2 linked regions of the Thiorhodovibrio frisius genome follow. The protein of the gene in region 1 binds, or shares a complex with, the protein of each later gene. Links are inferred from orthologs where the notes say so. Each region holds a gene or a part of one and is shown on either strand. Other genes may lie near its edges.

The links. The genes of interacting proteins can lie anywhere in the genome.
Region 2: the proteins of dsbD (region 1) and Thiofri_RS13560 are in contact, whole or in part, in a crystal structure (PDB 1JZD), measured with the Escherichia coli proteins. The link is inferred for Thiorhodovibrio frisius from one-to-one orthologs.

Annotation. Positions count from the first base shown.
Region 1 is NZ_CP121471.1:3,845,998-3,851,058, reverse strand. What follows is about bases 812-3,914. They hold dsbD (protein-disulfide reductase DsbD), read right to left. Parts: upstream 3,516-3,914; coding sequence 1,107-3,515; downstream 812-1,106. Other genes in these bases: cutA (divalent-cation tolerance protein CutA), read right to left, coding at 3,497-3,823; Thiofri_RS17555 (TlpA family protein disulfide reductase), read right to left, coding at 812-1,096. Also shown: aroQ (type II 3-dehydroquinate dehydratase), read right to left, coding at 1-281; more of Thiofri_RS17555, read right to left, coding at 467-811; Thiofri_RS17540 (FxsA family protein), read left to right, coding at 4,029-4,451; Thiofri_RS17535 (glycosyltransferase), read right to left, coding at 4,430-5,061. UniProt on the Escherichia coli protein: Required to facilitate the formation of correct disulfide bonds in some periplasmic proteins and for the assembly of the periplasmic c-type cytochromes.
Region 2 is NZ_CP121471.1:2,943,651-2,947,665, reverse strand. What follows is about bases 1,021-4,015. They hold Thiofri_RS13560 (DsbC family protein), read left to right. Parts: upstream 1,021-2,107; coding sequence 2,108-2,923; downstream 2,924-4,015. Other genes in these bases: Thiofri_RS13555 (PP2C family protein-serine/threonine phosphatase), read left to right, coding at 3,090-3,902; Thiofri_RS13565 (YajQ family cyclic di-GMP-binding protein), read left to right, coding at 1,602-2,084; xerD (site-specific tyrosine recombinase XerD), read left to right, coding at 1,021-1,498. In the rest of the region: Thiofri_RS13580 (YcgN family cysteine cluster protein), read right to left, coding at 1-22; Thiofri_RS13575 (methylated-DNA--[protein]-cysteine S-methyltransferase), read left to right, coding at 135-602; more of xerD, read left to right, coding at 599-1,020. UniProt on the Escherichia coli protein: Acts as a disulfide isomerase, interacting with incorrectly folded proteins to correct non-native disulfide bonds.

The sequences.
Region 1 (5,061 bases):
CCGACGGCCAGAATGGCATCTCGCAGCGCGACGCTGGTATGGGTGAAAGCCGCCGGATTAAAAATCATAAAGGCCACATCATCGGCTGGTGCTCGGTGGATGTGCTCGATCAATGCATGCTCGGCATTGCTCTGCGCGAACAGTAAAGCCACTCCGGCCTGTTGGGCTGCGTCGCGCAGGCGCTGCTCGATCTGCGCAAGTGTAATCTGGCCATAGGTCCCAGGCTCGCGCTGGCCGAGCAGGTTCAGGTTGGGGCCGTTCAGGCAGAGAATGGCCGACATAGGCTGTGCTGAGTTCCTTGACCGGTGAACCGGCCGATCAGTGCGAGAAATCTGAGCCTACACGCCGGTAACTGTGCCTAACGGGCGGCAACGGTCGCAAAAATAGCCGTTTGACTCGAATGTGACAAGGGTAAAGGAAAGTGCGCCGATTTACAAAAATCCGCGCCGGGCGGTGCCCTTGCATGTTACAGCCCTGCCGCTGCTGCCCCCGGAAGGGTTGTGCCGGAATCCGTTGTACCAGAATCGGCGGCCTGCTCGGCTGTGTCTGGCAGCAGGGCGCTGACTTCAGTCCGTAATTGGTCTTCGCCCAGCAACCCTGGTTGAGCGAAAACCGCCCGGCCACGGTGATCGAAAAGCACAGTGAAGGGCAGGGCCTGGGTGCGATTGCCAAAGCGGGCGGCAAGCGCTATCTCCGGCTGACCGCCGAGCAGCACCTGGTAATTGAGCGTGCGTGCGTTGAGGAAGGCTTGGACGTCCTCGGGCGTGTCGATGGCGATGCTCACCACTTGCAGCAAGCCTGGTCCATAGCGGTCTTGCAGGCGCTCAAGCGGACCGATCTGCGCCAGACAGGGGGTGCACCAGCTTGCCCAGAAGTGCATCACCACCACTTTACCAGCCCAATTGTGGCTGCTGACCAAGCGACCGTCGGGAGTGGACAGACGCAGATCCGGGAGCACCTCGGTGCCTGATCGGTCGCGCTGGCTGCCGAAGGTGAGATCCGGATGGTCGTCGATCCAGTGCTGACCGAAGAGCGCCACGCTGATACTGAGTGTGCCGGCCAGTAGGGTGACGAACAGGACTTTCAATACACTCATAACCGCGCACTCATGGCTGGATCTCCTGCAGATGGGCGGCGAACTCCTCCGGCGGCACGAAGCCGACCAAGCGGAAACCGCGCAGCTCTGTGCCCGAGGTATCAAAAAACAGCATGGCCGGCGGACCGGGAATGCCGAAGCGCTCCTGCATCAGTGCCCTGTCCTCGGCATCGTTGGCGGTGACATCGGCCTGGAGCAGGATGAAATCCGCCATGGCGCTTTGGACCGCGGGTTCGGGGAAGGTGTAGCGCTCCATTTCTTTGCAGGATACGCACCAGTCGGCGTAGAAGTCGAGCATCACAGGCTGGCCCTGGGTGGCTGCGGCTGCGAGCTCACGTTCGAGATCGGTAACCGTCTTGATGCGCTTGAATTCGGCATGGGCGCTGCTCTGCGCGCCACCGGCAGGCATTAGCCCGCGCAGTGGTTGCAGGGTATCGCGCCCGCCGGCGGCGGCGCCGACCAGCATCAGGGCGCCATAGACCATTAGCGCAACGCCCAGGCCTTTCCATAGCTTGCGCCAGCCGCTGGCCTGGGCGGGCAGGGGCTCGAGCGCCCCTAGATAAACCGCCGAGGCAATCAGCAGCAGCCCCCAGAACAGCAGCGCAATGGCCACCGGTAGAATGCGCTCAAGCAGCAGCACCGCCACCGCCAGTAGCAGCACGCCAAAGACCGCCTTGACCGCATCCATCCAGGCGCCCGCGCGCGGTAGCAGCTTGCCGGCCGAGGTGCCGATCAGCAGCAGGGGTGCGCCCATGCCGAGCCCGAGTCCGAGCAGGGCGAAAAAGCCGAGTACTGCATCGCCGGTCTTGCCGATGAAGATCAGCGCACCCATCAGCGGCGGGGCGACACAGGGGCCGACGATCAGCGCCGAGAGGGCGCCCATGATGGCCGCGCCGATCAGAGTGCCGCCCTGTTGTTGGTTACTGAGTTCGGTCAGCCGGGTTTGCAGGCTGCTTGGCAGTTGCAGCTCGTAGAAGCCGAACATGGACAGCGCCAGGGCGACGAAAATGCCGGCAAAAAGCGTCAGTATCCAAGGATTTTGGAACGCGGCCTGCAAGTTGGCGCCAAAGAGTCCGGCGATCACGCCGACGATGGCGTAGGTCAGCGCCATCGCCAGCACATAGGCTAGGGACAGCATGAACGCCTGTCGGGTGGTGATGCCCTGACCCTGTCCGGCGATGATGCCGGAGAGAATGGGAATCATCGGGAAGACGCAGGGGGTAAAGGCCAGCAACAGCCCCAGACCGAAGAACAGCGCCAAAGCGCCGAAGATGCCGGCTTTCGCGAGCCGTGCGGCAATTTGGTCCTGCTCGGATACTCGCGCCTCGCCTGCTGTGGGTTCAGCGGCTGCAACCTGCTGAGTGGCAGCCAGGGTTTGCGCGTCGACCAGTCTATCGGTTGGCGGCAGGGCCAGGGTGACGGTTTTGGTCACCGGCGGATAGCAGATGCCGCGTTCGGCACAGCCCTGGAAGGTCGCGATGAGTTCAATCTCGGCTGCTTCGACGCGAGAGCGCAGCAGCGGAATTTCGCCCGTCACCAGGCCATGGTAGATGGCGACATCGCCGATGCTGCCATCCGGGCGCACGGTGTTGGCTTTGATCTCGGCCTCTGGCAGCTTCAGCTTGCCAAGTTGCACGCCCGCAGCTTCGGCCCGCTCAGGGGACAGCCTAAGCGCGATCATGTCGCGGTACATGAAGGTCTCGGGTGCGATAGTCCAGCGCAGCTCGAGCAGGTTGGGCGACTTGATGTCGGCGGAAAAAACGAAGGCTTCTGCGGCAGGAAGAATGTCGTCGTCAAGCCCTAAGCTTTGGCGAGTGCTGGTGCCGAGTGCCGCGCGCAGATTTGAGGCAGCGACTTTATTGGCGTCCGGGCTGGTCGCCGGACTGACAGTCGGACTCATGACCGGACTCATCGCCGGCAGGGCGACTTCGAGCGCGACCTCTTGTGGCGGATAGCAGAAGCCGGCATCGGCGCAGCCCTGGAAGCGGGCGAGCAGGGTCAGGGGGGCAGCGGTGTTCTCGCCGCGCTCAACGGGAATCCGCACTTCAAGCTGATCCCGATAGATGTCGACCTGGCCAAAGAACTGATCCTGCCTGACCTCAGCCGGCGGCAGCTGCGGCTGACCCAGCGTGACTCCGGGTGTCTCGGTGCGAAAACGCAGTTTGTTCTGGTAGAGGTAATACCCGGGTGCGATCTGCCAGCGCACGACTAGTTCATTCGCGCTCAGGGCCGCGACCTCGGGCTGGAAGGCCTGCTCAACGGGCAGGAAGTCCGCTCGCGCCGGCCCGCCCAGCAGGCAGATCAGCCCCGCGAGCAGCAGCCAGGGACTCAGCCAGCCTGGTGGCGCTGATCTGCGCGCGGGCAGTGCTGATTTGCTCTGGTGCGACTGTGGGTGGGTTTTCACGAGCTTTGGGTGCATGTGTCAATCCATTTCAAATACTGATCCGATCCCGCGATAACAGGCACGACAATGAACTCGGGTACCTCGTAGGGGTGTTCCTTAAGGATGCGTGATTCGAGTTCGCGCAGGCGCGCCTGCGTGGTTTTGATCATCATCAGCACCTCGGCATCCTGGCACAGTTGTCCGTCCCAGCGGTAGCAGGATTTCGCGCCGGGCAGCAGTGATACGCAGGCGGCCAGGCCCTCGTTGACTAGCATGGCGGCGAGACGCTCGGCGCAGTCGCTGTCGGGACAGGTGCAGTAGGCAATGCAGGGCGGCGTTGACATCGGGCGGACTCCCTCGGGCGGCTTGATGAATCTGGGTGCCTGAGCCGGTTATTTTAGACCAAAGCATCGCCGCTGCGCGGGCGCGGGGATTGCACTTGCCGGCTGCCCGGTCTAAGGTCGCCGATCAGTGATCGCTGCTCGGATCCATCTTGGTTCTGGTGGCGATAATTTCTTTCTTCAATCCACTGCCTTGCGAGTTCCTATTGTGCTTTGGTTTCTGTTGATTTTTGTCGGTACGCCGCTGATTGAGTTGTATTTTCTGCTCAAGGTCGGCACCATCATCGGGGCGTTGCCGACCATTCTGCTGTCGATTTTCACCGCAGCCCTTGGCGGGTATCTGGTGCGCGAGCAGGGCCTGTCGGTGCTGATGCGGGTGCGCAGCATGGTCGACCGGGGCGAGGTGCCTGCGTTCGAGATGCTCGATGGTGCCATTTTGCTGCTGTGCGGTTTCTCGCTGCTGTTGCCGGGTTTTGTCACTGACGCCCTGGGCTTTCTGCTGTTGATTCCAGCGCTGCGCCATGCCTTGATCCGCCGCTACCTTGCCGTGCAGCCAGCTGCCGGGGATGTAGAGATCAGAACCAGCCGGCGCGAATACATCGATGCGGACTATCGTCGCGAGGATGATTGAGCGATCTGTCCCAGCAGGTCCAGATAGCGACAGGCGCTGCGCTCGGCCTGGTATTCGCTGACCGCAGCGCGCAGGGTGTCGGCGGGCAAGGGGGCATCCAGCGTCGCCGCCATGGCGGTGGCGAGCGCCTCGGCATCGCCCACCGGCACCAGAGAGCCGAAACGTCCTCGCTGAAGAATTTCGGCCGGACCGCTCGGGCAGTCGGTCGCAACCGCTGGCGTGCCTAGGGCCAGGGCTTCGGTCAGCACATTGGGCGAGCCCTCCCAGGCCGATGACAGGGCGAACAGGCTGGCGCGCGCCATAAAGGGGTAGGGATTGGCGACAAACCCCGGAAGACTGACCGCGTCGTTCAGCCCGCGTTCGGCCACCAGTTGCTCCAGTCCCGGGCGGTTCCCGCCCTCGCCGAGGATGATCAGTCGGCACTCACGCTGCTGGTGTAGCTGGGCAAAGGCGCGGATCAGGGTCGGGAAGTCTTTTTGTCGCTGTAGGCGCCCGACGGCCAGGATTACCGGTGGTTGGATGCGGTCGTTGTCGTCGCGCTCTAGCCAGGGATGATGACAGGGCGCGCGTGCGCGGGCGGCGAGCATCGATGTGATGACCGGGTTGCGCA
Region 2 (4,015 bases), 900 kb from region 1 along the record:
AGGGCGGGTGGGCGTCGTTCAAACCGGGTGACCTCTGATGAATGCGTGGGGGGAGAATGGCCGCATTATACCGATCTCAAGCTGATGTTCGGTCCCGGGTTGAGCGCCAGATGCTGAATGACTGCGAATGCTCCATGATCGACACACCGCTCGGTGCGCTCAGCGTGCATTGGCAGCGGCGTGCGGTTCGCTGTGTGCGCCTGCCGATGCACAAGGCTTGCGCGCACCGCCCCACCTTGGCCGCGCCAGCCTGGCTTGAGCAAGAGTTTCATGCCTATTTTCGCGATGCAACTCACGACTTCAGCATTGTCTTGCAACTTGTGGGCACGGCGTTTCAGCAGCGCGTGTGGCAGGCACTGCGGCGGATTCCAAGTGGGGCGGTCAAACGCTATGGTGATTTGGCGGCGGAACTCGGCAGCAGCGCGCGCGCGGTGGGTAACGCCTGTCGCGCCAATCCCTGCCCGATTCTGGTGCCCTGTCATCGGGTTGTGGCGCAGCGCGGTCTCGGTGGTTTTGCTGGACAGACCGATGGCGCATCCATGTGCATCAAGGTCTGGCTGCTGCGGCATGAGAACGTGGATTTGACGGAGTTTGGTGCATGAAAGACGCAACTGCGGCCATGGTGGAAGCTTTCGCCGATGCGCTCTGGATGGAGCGGGGCCTGAGTGCCAATACCCTCTCGGCCTATCAGTCCGATTTGCGTGCCTACTGCGAGTGGCTCGAAGCTGCCCAAGGTCGGGAGCCGGCTGCGGCGGATCGTATCGACTTGATGGATTATCTCGGGGCGCTGGCGGGCAAGGGGCTCAAGCCGCGCTCCTCGGCGCGGGTGCTGTCCTGTCTGCGTCAGTTCTACGGTTATCTGTTGCGCCAGGGGCTGGTTGACAAAGACCCGAGCACGCGCATTGATGCACCCAAACTCGGGCGCCCGCTGCCGCGCAGTCTGAGCGAGGCCGATGTCGAAGCTCTGCTCCAGGCACCTGATACCGAACTCGCGCGCGGGCATCGGGATCGCACCATGCTTGAGGTGCTTTATGCCACCGGCTTGCGGGTGACGGAACTGGTAACCCTTGAATGGAATTCAGTCAGCCTGAATCAGGGCGTGGTGCGGGTGATGGGCAAGGGCAGCAAGGAGCGGCTGGTGCCTCTGGGCGAGGAAGCTCTGTCCTGGCTGACGGACTTTGCGCGCGGGCCGCGGGCCGAGCTGCTGGGGGCGCGCCAGTGCGGCCAGGTGTTTCCGACCAGCCGCGGCTGCTGTATGACCCGTCAGGCCTTCTGGCAGCTGATCAAACGTTATGCACTCGAGGCCGGGATTGTGGTGGAGCTTTCTCCCCACAGCCTGCGGCATGCTTTCGCCACGCATTTGCTCAACCATGGTGCCGATCTGCGTGTGGTGCAGATGCTGCTTGGTCACAGCGATCTTTCTACCACCCAGATCTATACCCATGTTGCCAACGCGCGCTTGCAGGAAATGCACGCCCGGCACCATCCGCGCGCCTGAGCAATTGTGCGTGCCCGCTGTGGCGCAAACACTCTCGCCACTGCGCGAAACTATGGTAGCCTTTCGGCTTAATCAGGCTGCTGAATATTCTGGTGGAGGTGCAATGCCGTCGTTTGATGTGGTCGCGGAGGCCGACCTGCAGGAAGTCCGCAATGCTGTCGATCAAGCCGCGCGCGAGATTGCAACGCGGTTTGATTTCAAAGGCGTTGAAGCGCGTTTTGAGCTGCAGGATGGTGCCATTGAGCTGCACGCCGAGCAGGAATTCCAACTGGGGCAAATGATGGACATTTTGCGCCAGAAGCTTGTCAAACGCTCAGTCGATCTCGCCGCGCTTGAGATCGACGAACCCGTCACCACCCTGAATGCAGCCCGCCAGCGCGTTGGCATCAAGCAGGGCGTTGACTCGGACACCGCCAAGCGCATGGTCAAAGCGCTCAAGGCCAGCAAGCTCAAGGTGCAGGCGCAGATTCAGGGCGATCAGGTGCGAATCAGCGGCAAAAAACGCGATGATCTTCAAGACGCCATCGCCGAGTTGCGCAATACCGACTGGAAGCTGCCGCTTCAGTTCACCAATTTTCGCGATTAGACATTGTTAGCGAGGTTTTTTGCATGATGGTATCCATCAATCCCCAGGGCGATTTCCAGTATCTCAGCCATTCCAACGGCTATCTTCCCAGCCATTTCCAGAACCCTGGAGTTTCATTGCTGAAGGCTGCCTTGCTTTTGCCCTTGGTCGCCCTGGGCTTGGCCCTGGCTGGCCCGGTGCAAGCGGACGATGCCGCTACCATCCGTGCCGCGCTGGCCAAGGTACTGCCAGAGGACAAGCCAACGACGGTCAAACCATCAGTCATCGACGGGCTCTACCAGGTGGACATAGGCCCGCAGGTGATGTTTGTGACTGCCGACGGTCGCTACCTGATCGACGGCGCCATTGTTGACTTGCAGACTCGCGAGAATATCGTCGAAGCGGCCCAGGCCGAGGCACGTCAGCGCACCATGGCAGGCGTTGGGGATGACGAAGCCATCATTTTTGCCGCCGATAATCCCAAGCATGAAATCACTGTCTTTACCGATATCGACTGCGGTTACTGCCGCAAGCTGCACCACCAGATCGATGGTTATAATCAGGCGGGAATCACCGTCCGCTATCTGTTCTTCCCACGCAGCGGTGCGGGCAGCCCATCCTACGACAAGGCCGTTTCCGTCTGGTGTGCCGATAACCAGAAAGCCGCGATGACTGCCGCCAAGAACGGCGAGCAAGTGGCGTCGGCGACATGCAAAAATCCGGTCAAGGAGCATATGGCGCTCGGAGAAATGCTGGGCATCCAAGGAACGCCAGCGATTGTGCTGGAATCGGGCGATATGATTCCTGGTTATGTAGAGCCAGACCGTCTGGCCAAATTGCTCGATGCCACCTCCAAGTAGGTGCGGATGATTTTTTCGTCTGTGGTTGCTCTGTGAGAACAGCAGAGTCATTCTCCGCGTTGCCCCGACTATGGTTGCCCCAGCTATGAGAGTTATCGTGAAAACAGCAGATTCATACTCCGGGTTGCCGGGGTCTGCGCGGGTCAGGTGAAAGAGGTGGTTCGCAGTGGCTGAACAAAAGCCGGCATTGGAGTTCGCTAGCCGCACGCATCTCGGCATGGTGCGCAAGGGCAACGAGGACTCTGTCGCGGTGCACCCCGAGAATTACCTGGCCATTGTTGCTGATGGCGTTGGTGGGGCCAGCGCGGGAGAGGTCGCAAGCCGCATGGCGGTTGACTTGATCGGTGAGCGCTTTATTGCGCGGGCACCTAGCCGCTCAGAGCCTCGCATCGCACAACTGCTGACCGAGGCTGCGGTCGATGAGGCCAATGTCGCCATTATTCGCCATGCCAAAGAGCAACCCGAGTGCTCCGGTATGGGCACCACAGTCGTCATGGGCTTTTTTGGCCAAGGCTGGATGGTTTACGGCCATGTCGGTGATTCGCGCCTGTACCGGCTGCGCGACGGCGAGCTAAAGCAGCTCACACGCGATCACTCCTTTATTCAGGAAGTGGTCGATCAGGGCTTTTTCCCGACGCTGGCGGATGCCCGCGAATATGGCATCACCGACAATGTGCTGACCCGTGCCCTAGGCTCGGCTGCGCACATCAAGGCGACCACGGATACCACCGAGCTGGTCGAGGGCGATCTCTATTTGTTGTGCTCCGACGGACTGACAGGCATGGTGCCCACCGAGGAACTACAGAATGTCTTAGTCGCCGCAAGCTCCCTAGAGACAGCGGCTGACACCCTGATAAAACTTGCCTGCAAACGCGGCGGCGTGGATAACATCACAGTTGCTCTGGTGCGCGTCAATCAGGTTGAGCAACCACAGGACGCGCCGGCGAATTCGACGGAGCCTGTTGACACCGAATCCTAGCGGGTGCGCCAGTGCAGAGGGTCGGCCAGTCGAAAGATTTTCACGCGGGCCCTATTTTCCCCTCTCGATTTCTCTCCCCGCTCCAATTTTCTCACTCTTCGGCCTCTACCGAG